DNA from 2 places in the Brucella sp. TWI432 genome. Region 1 is predicted to be linked to the other one. Evidence: riboswitches for the same ligand, from Rfam matches in the RefSeq annotation. Region 1 holds a riboswitch; the other holds the start of a gene.

Region 1 (5,884 bases):
GCAGGTGCATCAGCGTCCTGCCATTGCTTACGGATGAGATCAAGCGATGGCGTTGCCATATTTGGCCACCACAGCCCGGCTTTGAGAAGCGGTGCCGCCTCTTCCGGTTTCTCGCTCTCATCAATCAATGCTGTGCAATAATTGAGAAAGCGGGACGTATTGGCAGCCCCGCCCTCAATTAAATATTGCCAGAGCGCATCGCGCTCCGGTGCGGAAATGGTGGAGAACCGTTCAAGCCCATAATCAGGCTTATCATCACCTGGCAACACCGCAATTTTAATGCCGAGCGAAACAGCACAGGCATGAAGCGCCTCAAGCCCATAAGGCCAATAGGTCTCGCCACCAATAATCCGCACAACAATAAGCTTCGCATGTTGTGCCGTGCGCTCAATATAAGCATCGACCGACATGGGATGTGTCAGGCTCAGGAAATTGGCGAGCCGGAGACTTGGCCCTTCTTTCACAAGCTTGTAGGCGTGAGAAAGACTGGCCAATTCCGTATCGGCGGCGGAAAGGAACAAGATATCGCCCGGCGTCTGACCGAGGTCGACGGCCTCATTGCCGTCGCTGATCGTTCCCTTCTGGGCAAGTAAGAGATGCATTACGAGGTCGCATCTTTCACGGCTTTGATGATCGCCTGTTCATCAATCTCATGCAGACCAATGACGACAAGACGCGTATTGCGCACTTCATCCTTACCCCATGGGCGGTCGAAATAATGCTCAATACGCGGACCAACGGCCTGCACAACCAGACGCATCGGCTTCCCCGGCACATCGACAAAGCCTTTGAGACGCAGAACATCATGTTCCGCAATCACAGCCTTTAGCTTCTCGGTAAATGCCTTCGGATCAGCAACCGAGCCCGCTTCAACGACAAAGCTTTCAAACTCATCATGATCATGCTCATGGCCATCAGCATGGTGGATTTCATGATGCGACTTGCGGTTGGCAATATCGTCTTCCGTCCCCACTCCAAGGCCGAGCAATACGTCTGCACCAAGCTTGCCAAAGCTTGCTGGCACCATGTTGACGCGACGCGTTGAGCGTTCAGCCACATCGGCCTTCACGCTATCGAGTTTCGACGGATCAACGAGATCGGCCTTATTGAGAACAATCAGGTCAGCTGCATGAATCTGATCCTCAAAAAGTTCCTCTAAAGGGCTTTCATGATCAAGAGATTCGTCCGCTGCGCGCTGTGCATCCACCTTATCGTGGTCATCCGCAAAACGACCTTCGGCAACGGCAGCGGCATCGATAACCGTCACCACGCCATCGACTGTTACCTGCGTCTTGATTTCAGGCCAGTTGAAAGCTGCGACCAGCGGCTGCGGCAGTGCCAAACCGGATGTCTCAATCACAATATGATCGGGGCGGTCCGCACGGTCCAAAAGCTTGGTCATGGTCGGAATGAAATCATCAGCAACGGTGCAGCAGATGCAGCCATTGTTGAGTTCGATCACGTCTTCCTCACGGCAGCTTTCAATGCCGCAGCCTTTGAGAATTCCACCATCGACGCCCAGATCGCCAAACTCATTGATGATAAGCGCAATACGCTTGCCATTGGCATTTTCCAGCAGATTACGGATCAGTGTCGTCTTGCCGGAACCTAAGAATCCGGTGATCACCGTTGCTGGAATTTTCTGTCCCTGCATCAAATTAACCCTTCATTTTGAGCGACAGACCTGCCGCCATGAAATAAACTTCATCTGCCACTGATGCCACAGCCTGATGCAAAAACCCGGCTGAATCGCGAAACGCGCGCGCCATCCGATTTTCCGGCACAATGCCTAAACCAACTTCGTTGGAAACGAAAACAACCGGACCTGAAAGCTCAGGCAATGCCGCTATCAGCGTCTCAGTTTCAGCAGCGATATTCTGCTCTGCCATCATCAGATTGGTGACCCAGAGCGTCAAGCAATCGACCAGCACAAAGCGGTCATGCCGCACGCATTTTTCAAGCGCGCCCACAAGGTCGAGTGGCTCCTCCACCGTCTGCCATTCACGCCCGCGACGATCGCGGTGAATGGAGATGCGGCTTTCCATTTCTTTGTCGAATGCGCGCCCTGTCGCAAGATAGACGGGTTGAAGACCTGAGCCTTCAACCAGTTTCTCCGCATAAGACGACTTACCGGATCGGGCTCCGCCAAGAACGAACGTGATTTTTGCATTTTCATTTCGTGGCAGAGCCATGCCTATCAGCCTTCAATATCCGACTTTGCATAGGCCTGAATAAACCAGCCCAGCGCAAGACCAATCACTGCCCACATGAACAGGTTTGTTGCAAGCGATGCGACGGCATATTGCGAAGCAAGCAGCGCTGGAATTGGTGATGCAATATCGTGCGGATGCGGTGCACCATAAAGATGTGGGGAGATAATCAGCACCAGTCCAAGGATTTTAGAAACAATCTCAGCACGCAAAACCAGCAGATAGATGCCGACACCACTCAACACCACGGTCAAGATCCACCAGAGCTGACGCTGCGCCAGATCGGCGGCAGGCATCGCAGGCAATTCCGGCGAAAGCCCTAAAGCTGGCAGGAAAGCGACCGCAAAAAAGCCGGCTATCCCCCAGAGGATACCATTCTGCGGTGTAATACGGCGACCGAGAAGAAGCGCAACCCCACCCAGAAGCAGGGCAAAACCTGCACCGGCCACGAGATTGGCAAGCAATGTGTTGCCAAGACGACCGAACGGCAGTTCAGCGCCCTCTTCTTCTTCGCCATCACTGGCAGCCACCGCAGCATGGTCGTGTGGCGCAGCCGCTTCGGCGTCACCATGGCTATGACCGCCACCGGCGTCTTCATAAGTTTCCGCCTGAATGATCAACGGAACGGTTTTCAAATACATGGCAGGCGTCACGAGAAGCCCTGCCAGAAGGCCAGCAGCAAGCGTGGCCAGAAGATAACGGATCAACATTTCATTCCCTCAACAGCAATCCCGCTTCGATGATTGTCCCCCATCGAGCGCTGCTTATTTCCTGTTTTAAAAGCTAAAGGCTTAGTGGCAGGGAAAACCGTATGAATGACGCGTGTCATGCGCCGAATCATGCAGCATATCAGAATGGGCTATCCCAACGCCGTAAATCAGAAATGCGCCGAGCATGAGCGACACCACTGCCGTTCCAAGACGAGCAGCAAGGGAGAGAGGGAGTGTATTGGAAAGTGTATTTTCGTTACGCGCAGCCATGACAACCTCCGTGCAGGCAGCAGGGAAAACCTCCCAGGGGGTGCGGACATAATGTCCTTCACGCAACAGGCAGGTCTCCTGGCTCACGGGTCGTGGGGAGTGATGCACCTTCCCAGAAACGCTGATGTTTCCAGTGGTTGCCAGTTGCCCGGCTTGCCTCATCCCTCTCCGCTCTACAGTCGCGGGGTCGGCTGCGATAAAGACGCCCGGATTGGGTCCGTCCGTCGCATTCCCTTTTTGGTATCGCCGGGATTCGTTCCGGCAAAGACCTATTGCATAAAGTGACATTAGGCGTTCACTGTTGCGGCGTCAATCGAGTGCAAACAACCCGTCAATATCAAGGCAGGACTCAAGGCCATCAGCCAGTTCATCAAGCGCGGTTTCAATGCTTTCGCGATAGTTCCCACCTGAACCGCACACACCGAGCCCCGCCAGAAATCTATGCCGGAACGCATCTGCACTGAAAGCACCATGCAGATAAGTCCCCATGATACGTCCGCTCGCAGAAACGGCACCATCATCATGATCACCGATCCGCGAAAATGGCCGGATCACATCAGGGCCAGTGGTACGCCCGATATGAATCTCATAGCCATCAAGCTTAGCATCATAAAGCTGTGAGTGCGCCACAACATTGCGCACGACTTTCTCCGGCTCCATCATGGTTTCGACGTCCAGCAGTCCCAACCCGTCGATGTCGCGCACCTGTCCCTCGATACCGTCCGGGTCGCTGATCCGTTTGCCGAGCATCTGAAACCCGCCGCAAATGCCAAGCACATGCCCGCCGCGCCGCACGTGAAGCTGCAAATCGCGCTCCCAGCCGTTTTCACGAAAGGCAATCAGATCGGCAATCGTCGATTTCGTCCCCGGCAAAACCACAAGCCCTGCATCATGCGGCAGTGGTTGGCCGGGCGGAACCATCACAACTTCAACCTCACACTCCGCTTTCAGCGGATCAAGATCATCGAAATTCGCAATGCGCGGCAACATGGGAACTGCCACTTTCAACGCCTTGGCATCACCCCGCGTTGCGCGTTCCAGCACCACCGAATCCTCCGCAGGCAAACGCGACACGGCTTTAAGCCACGGCACGACACCAAACGATCGCCAGCCCGTAAAACGGGTAATTGCCTCAAGACCATCATCAAACAGCGAAACATCGCCACGAAACTTGTTGATCAGAAAGCCACGCACCATGGCACGGTCTTCTTCGGCCAGAATTGCATGCGTTCCGACCAGTGATGCAATCACTCCGCCCCGATCAATATCTCCCACCAGCACCACCGGCACATTTGCACGTGTGGCAAAGCCCATATTGGCAATATCACCGGCGCGCAGATTAATTTCGGCAGGCGACCCCGCCCCTTCAATCAACACCAGATCAGCACCTTCACTGATAAGATCAAAGGATTCCATCACCGCGGCCATCAGCTGCGGCTTCAATAGTTGATAATAACGCCCGCGCGCCTCGCCACGCACTTTTCCCTGCACAACGACCTGACTGCCCATATCGGTCTGTGGTTTTAGCAGAACCGGGTTCATATGCACCGATGACGGCACACCGCACGCCAGAGCCTGAAGCCATTGCGCGCGACCAATCTCACCGCCATCCTCGCTGACGGCTGCATTGTTTGACATATTTTGCGGCTTGAAGGGCCAGACTTTCAGCCCCCGATTGCGTGCCAGACGGCAAAGACCGGCAACAAGCACGCTTTTGCCGACATCCGAACCCGTTCCCTGAAACATGATTGCGCGTGTCATGCGAGCTTGCCTATCCCAAGTTTATGCCACTGGCAATCACCAGCGATTGCGGCAAGCTTATATGCAAAAATGCGCATCAGTTTATTACAAAAGTGAGCAACATTATTCCAAAGCAGCGTTGGCAGCCGCGCGTCATTGTGATCTAGTCGCTTCAGGAGGATGCGGTGCTCATAGGGAGGAAACCATGGATACTGCCGACCAGAACCAGTTTGAACTCAACGAGGATCAGCGCGCCATTCAGGATATGGCCCGCGGCTTTGCATCCGATTGCGTTGCGCCTTATGCACTGCAATGGGATCGCGAGAGACATTTCCCGATTGACGTCATAAAAGAAACCGGCCCACTCGGCATGGGCGGCATCTACGTTCGCGAAGACGTGGGCGGATCAGCACTCAAGCGCTCAGACGCGGTCCTTATTTTCGAGGCAATCGCCGAGGCCTGCCCCGCTTTTTCAGCCTTTATCTCCATCCACAACATGGCTGCATGGATGATCGATACGTTTGGCGATGAAAGCCAGCGCCAGACATTCCTGCCCAAGCTCACATCAATGGACTGGCTTGCGAGCTATTGCCTGACAGAACCCGGATCCGGTTCCGACGCAGCCGCACTTTCCACCCGCGCGCAGCGCGATGGCGATCATTATGTGCTTAATGGCACCAAGCAGTTTATTTCCGGTGCAGGCGCCACTGACCTGTATGTCACAATGGTGCGTACCGGCGAGGACGGCCCGAAGGGCATTTCTGCCATTGTTGTGCCGAAAGATGCGCCCGGCCTGTCATTTGGTGCCAATGAGCACAAGATGGGCTGGAACATGCAACCCACCCGAACGGTGATTTTCGACAATTGCCGCGTGCCAGTTGCAAATCGTCTGGGTGACGAGGGCACCGGTTTTAAGATCGCTATGGCAGGCCTTGATGGCGGACGCTTGAACAT
Region 2 (5,884 bases), on a different contig from region 1:
GGTGGTTTCGCCGGTGGTCAGAATCGTGATGTTTGTCACTTCCGATCCGGTGCCAGCGGTGGTCGGAATCTGGATCAGCGGCAGACGCGTGCCCTGCACTTTGCCAATGCCATAAAGTTCAGACAGTTCCTGCTCAGAAACGATAAGCACGGCAGCAAGCTTGGCAATATCCATTGAAGAGCCGCCGCCCAGCCCCAATACGATATCGCAGCCTGCCGACTTGGCCTGATTGACACATTCAAACAAAACCGATTCCGGCGGATCAGCAACAACAGCATCGAAAATACTGGTGACGAAGCCCGCCTTTTCAAGTGAAGCCAGTGCTTCGTTGAGTACGCCAGCCTTGTGCAGACCCTTGTCGGTTACGATGAGGATTTTGCGTTCGGAAAACCGTTCGCCCAGAATTTCGCCAAGACGCTTCGCGGCACTCCACTCAACGAGCATTGAGCCAACGGTATCGAACGAAAATGGCTTGATCCCTACAGTCATACTTTCCACCCTTATCCAAATTTCCCCAGTGCCGAGGTCTCTCATTCCTCGCCGGTGCCGAGACTCTGGGTTTTAAATGGTCTGGCTTTCACATATAGCAAAGCCAGACCAGCAGTTTCCCGATGCCGCCGGTGCATCGGTCGTCTGAAGAGATGCTTGGGAGGATCCCTTCTTAATTGTTCAGCATGCTGAACAATGTTCAGAATTTGATGGATCGATACAGGATATGAAGCCCGGCTGTCAAATTATCCCTTCGAGGAAGAGCGAGGATCATAAGCCATTCAATGGCGCGCTCTATTGAGCAGTCGCGCAAACCATTGATCCCGTGTTGAGATTTTTTGCATGATTTGTAAGGCGAAACATAATTTCTGAGAGCTGCTGTGGCTGGGCTCGGATTATGTGCCGGGTGCTGGACGGCTTCGCTATATATTGTGTGTGAGCGTCTCTGTCAGATTGTCGAATGCCGCGAATCTATCTATCGGATTACCTGTTCACTGGTTTGGCCCGTCTGTGGTCGGGCACCATAAAATATCCCTGTTATTCACAGCCGCAGCGCAACAAAATTAGATTTAATTTTTTTTGAAGCATCTATCCATTGACGAAGTTTTAACTTCAGGTACTACATATTGTGTTCAAGGTTCTTACGATTCGTGAGAATTGAAAGCGAAGATGGGAATACGGTGCGCTGCATTCATCGTGGATGTTGTTAAGCCGTAGCTGCCCCCGCAACTGTAAGCGGCAAGCTCAAATCCAGATGTCACTGGCACAGGCCGGGAAGACGGATGAGGGCGGTGAGCCGTGAGCCAGGAGACCTGCCTTGAACGTAACGTCCACGGGCGGGGTGTCCGGTTGGCGCGCGATAAAGTGTGGCACTGTGCTGCCATGTTTTTTGGTGCCCCGTATATCCCTCTCAATAGCTTCGGGGTGAAAAGCATGTCGAGTGATTTGAAACAGAATAGTTCCGGTCCGCCCTTTACGGGCTAGTGTGCATGGCTTGCCAGTGGGGTGAGCCGCATTTCTTCAGTTTCCGAGTTTTTCCGCGCGCATTTTACCATGTGCGAGCGTCTTTGTGCGTCGTTACTCCAGTAGCCGCAACCCATACCAATCTATCCCCAGTGAGGAAAAAATGAACGTCACCGTCTATAGCAAGCCCGCCTGCGTCCAGTGCACAGCAACCACCCGCGCGCTCGATCGTCAGGGCATTGAATATGATGTTATCGACATTTCCGCGGATAGCGATGCGTATGATCTCGTTCAGGGACTGGGCTACCGTCAGGTGCCGGTTGTTGTTGCCGGTGAATCCCATTGGGCTGGTTTTCGTCCGGATATGATCAGCGCGCTGGCATAATCCCTTCCGCTGCCGGGGTTTGTTATGGGCCAGATCGTCTATTTTTCCAGCCGTTCGGAAAACACGCATCGCTTTGTGATGCGTCTGGGGATGCGCTCAAAGCGCATTCCGCTGGAAAGCTATGAAGACAATGTGGGCCTGTTGCGGGTCAACGAGCCTTTTGTGCTCGTAACACCAACCTATGGCGGCGGAGGCGCGAAAGGTGCTGTTCCCAAGCCGGTCATCCGCTTTCTTAATGATGCGGATAACCGATCCTTCATTCGCGGCGTCATTGCCGCTGGAAACAGCAATTTCGGGGAGGCCTTTGGCCTCGCAGGCAACATCATTTCTGCCAAATGTCAGGTTCCCTACCTCTATCGTTTTGAGCTTCTGGGAACCGACGAAGACATTGGCAATGTTAAAGACGGGATGGAACGATTTTGGACACGGCAGACACAACCCTGACCCGTGAGCACGAGACAGTCGCTGCTTCGCAAAAGCAGGAGTCATCTGCGGCGACGGTTGCTGCATCAGGCAGCAAGCCGCAGAAACCTGCTGAGACCTCGCTCGATTATCACGCGCTCAATGCAATGCTGAACCTCTATGATGATGAGGGGAAGATTCAGCTGCATCGCGACCGCCAGGCGGCACAGCAATATTTCCTGCAGCACGTCAACCAGAACACGGTGTTCTTCCATAATCTGCGTGAAAAGCTCGATTATCTGGTCGCTGAAGGCTATTATGAGCGGGAAGTGCTGGACCAGTATTCCTTTAATTTCGTGCGCGATCTTTTCGATCATGCCTATGACAAGAAGTTCCGCTTCCCGACCTTCCTTGGCGCATTCAAATATTACACCAGCTATACGTTGAAGACCTTCGACGGTAAGCGCTATCTCGAGCGCTACGAAGATCGTGTCTGCATGGTGGCGCTGACGCTTGCACGTGGCAACGAACAGCACGCACGCGAAATGGTCGATGAAATTATTGCGGGCCGTTATCAGCCAGCAACGCCGACCTTCCTCAATGCAGGCAAAAAGCAGCGCGGCGAGCTGGTCTCGTGCTTCTTGCTACGCGTTGAAGACAACATGGAATCGATTGGTCGCTCCATCAATTCGGCGCTTCAGCTTTCAAAGCGTGGCGGCGGTGTGGCTCTGAGCCTGACCAATATTCGTGAATCCGGCGCACCGATCAAACAGATTCAGAACCAGTCTTCCGGCATTATTCCGGTGATGAAGCTTTTGGAGGATTCATTCTCCTACGCTAACCAGCTTGGTGCGCGTCAAGGTGCGGGTGCGGTTTATCTGCACGCTCATCACCCTGATATTATGCGCTTCCTCGATACCAAGCGTGAAAATGCGGACGAAAAAATCCGCATCAAGACATTGTCGCTTGGTGTTGTGATTCCCGACATCACGTTCGAACTCGCTAAAAACGACGAAGATATGTATCTCTTCTCGCCTTATGACGTTGAACGCGTCTATGGCGTGCCGATGACCGAGATTTCGATCACCGAAAAATATCGGGAAATGGTTGATGACGGCCGTATCCGCAAGAAGAAGATCAATGCGCGTGATTTCTTTCAGGTTCTGGCGGAAATCCAGTTTGAGTCCGGCTATCCATACATCATGTTTGAAGACACGGTGAACCGCGCCAATCCAATCGATGGCCGCATCACCATGAGCAATCTCTGCTCGGAAATTCTTCAGGTGAGTGAAGCCAGCATCTTCAATGAAGATTTGTCTTATGAGCATTTGGGCAAGGATATTTCCTGCAACCTCGGCTCGCTCAATATTGCAGCAGCCATGGACAGCCCGGATTTTGGCAAGACCATCGAAACCTCAATCCGTGCTCTGACGGCTGTTTCAGACATGAGCCATATTGGCTCGGTGCCATCCGTTGCACGCGGCAATGATGAGAGTCACGCCATCGGCCTTGGCCAGATGAACCTACACGGCTATCTCGCCCGCGAGCGCATTTTCTATGGATCGGAAGAAGGCGTCGATTTCACCAATATCTATTTCTACACGGTGGCCTATCACGCTGTTCGCGCGTCCAATCTGATCGCCATTGAACAGAAAAGCTCGTTCAAGGGCTTTGAAAAGTCGAAATATGCGACGGGCGAATATTTCGACAAATATACCGATCAGGTCTGGGAGCCTGCGACGGATAAGGTCCGCGAGATTTTCGAGAATGCCGGTATTGCGATCCCGACACAGGAAGACTGGCAGGAACTGAAAAAATCCGTCATGGAAGGCGGGCTTTATAATCAGAACCTGCAGGCCGTGCCGCCGACTGGTTCGATCTCCTATATCAACCATTCGACCTCTTCGATCCATCCGATTGTTTCCAAGATCGAAATCCGTAAAGAGGGCAAGATTGGCCGTGTTTATTACCCGGCTGCCTTCATGACGAATGATAATCTTGAATATTATCAGGATGCTTACGAGATTGGCCCGGAAAAGATCATCGACACCTATGCGGCGGCAACGCAGCATGTCGATCAGGGTCTGTCGCTGACGCTGTTCTTCCGTGATACCGCCACCACGCGCGATATCAACAAGGCTCAAATCTACGCGTGGAAGAAGGGCATCAAGACGATCTACTACATCCGCCTGCGCCAGATGGCGCTCGAAGGTACGCAGGTTGAAGGCTGCGTCTCTTGCGCTCTCTGATCAGGATCGAGACAAATGAATATGCAGTTTAAAAACAACAATGCGAAAAAGCCGGCGGTCGTGCGGGCCATCAACTGGAACCGGATTGAAGACGACAAAGACCTCGAAGTCTGGAACCGTCTGACCGGCAATTTCTGGCTGCCGGAAAAGGTGCCGCTCTCCAACGATATCCAGTCGTGGGAAACGCTCAAAGCCGAAGAAAAGCAGCTCACCATCCGCGTGTTCACAGGTCTGACGCTTCTGGATACGATCCAGAATGCCGTTGGTGCTGTGACACTTATGGAGGATGCCTCAACGCCGCATGAAGAAGCTGTTTTGTCGAACATTTCCTTCATGGAAGCGGTTCATGCACGGTCTTACTCGTCGATCTTTTCGACACTGTGCCTGACGCCCGATGTGGACGATGCCTATCGCTGGTCGGAAGAAAACGAATTCCTGCAAAGGAAGTCGCAGCTGATCCTCGAAAATTATAACGCTGAAGATCCGCTCAAGAAGAAGATTGCCAGCGTGTTTCTGGAAAGCTTCCTGTTCTATTCGGGCTTCTATCTGCCGATGTACTGGTCGAGCCGCGCCAAGCTCACCAACACGGCTGACCTCATCCGCCTGATCATCCGCGATGAAGCCGTTCATGGCTATTATATCGGCTATAAGTATCAGCGCGCGCTTGAGAAGCTTGATGAAGCCAAAAAGCAGGAGATCAAGGATTTTGCCTTCGATCTGTTGTTGGAGCTTTATGACAATGAAGTGCGTTATACCGAAGCGCTTTATGATGGCGTGGGTCTGACCGAAGACGTGAAGAAGTTTCTGCATTACAATGCAAACAAGGCTCTGATGAACCTTGGCTATGAAGCCCTGTTTCCGGCGGAAGCCTGTAAGGTCAATCCGGCGATCCTTTCGGCGCTTTCGCCGAATGCCGACGAGAACCATGACTTTTTCTCAGGCTCAGGCTCTTCTTATGTGATTGGCAAGGCAGTCGCGACTGAAGACGAAGACTGGGATTTTTAAGCGAAGCTGACACGCAATAAAATCCGGCGAAACTGGTTTCGCCGGATTTTTTTTGGAATCAATTTCCGCAATATGATGTCTTTCTTATCAAGGTGAGCATTGGTGCTAACCATTATGTCGCTTCTGGTTAGTGTTTTGTGCAATTTCGCTTATATCTGTTGCCACAAGTTTGGAGTAGCTCTAAAGCATGTCGCGGAAAAGTGGGAACCGGTTTTCCGAGAACGACATGCGTAAAACAAGAAGATAGAGCGAGCGTATTGGGTACGATTAGGCGTGATCAGTCGCTCGCGGGCTCCACGGATATTGGCAGCGTTAGCTGGGTTGTTCCAACTGTGCAGATGCGCGGTACAACATGCGCAATCGGCACGCCGCTTCATTCATGGCAGATGGT

The links. A riboswitch is a leader RNA that binds a small molecule or an ion and turns the genes downstream of it on or off. The one in region 1 is predicted to bind cobalamin.
Positions count from the first base shown of each region.
Region 2: another riboswitch for cobalamin. It lies ahead of nrdH (glutaredoxin-like protein NrdH); the one in region 1 lies ahead of ABE527_RS06095 (CbtB domain-containing protein).

Region 1 covers NZ_JBDJNL010000002.1:214,942-220,825, reverse strand. Annotated here, with positions in the region: gene cobN (cobaltochelatase subunit CobN) at 1-602, opposite strand, end outside; gene cobW (cobalamin biosynthesis protein CobW) at 602-1,654, opposite strand; gene cobU (bifunctional adenosylcobinamide kinase/adenosylcobinamide-phosphate guanylyltransferase) at 1,659-2,192, opposite strand; gene ABE527_RS06100 (CbtA family protein) at 2,198-2,920, opposite strand; gene ABE527_RS06095 (CbtB domain-containing protein) at 3,002-3,190, opposite strand; cobalamin riboswitch at 3,242-3,478, opposite strand; gene ABE527_RS06090 (cobyric acid synthase) at 3,500-4,951, opposite strand; gene ABE527_RS06085 (isobutyryl-CoA dehydrogenase) at 5,136-5,884, shown strand, end outside.
Region 2 covers NZ_JBDJNL010000007.1:110,114-115,997, forward strand. Annotated here, with positions in the region: gene ABE527_RS12115 (iron-containing alcohol dehydrogenase) at 1-489, opposite strand, end outside; cobalamin riboswitch at 1,108-1,323, shown strand; gene nrdH (glutaredoxin-like protein NrdH) at 1,616-1,837, shown strand; gene nrdI (class Ib ribonucleoside-diphosphate reductase assembly flavoprotein NrdI) at 1,862-2,281, shown strand; gene nrdE (class 1b ribonucleoside-diphosphate reductase subunit alpha) at 2,257-4,488, shown strand; gene nrdF (class 1b ribonucleoside-diphosphate reductase subunit beta) at 4,504-5,493, shown strand; partial or broken gene ABE527_RS12140 (amidohydrolase) at 5,769-5,884, shown strand, end outside.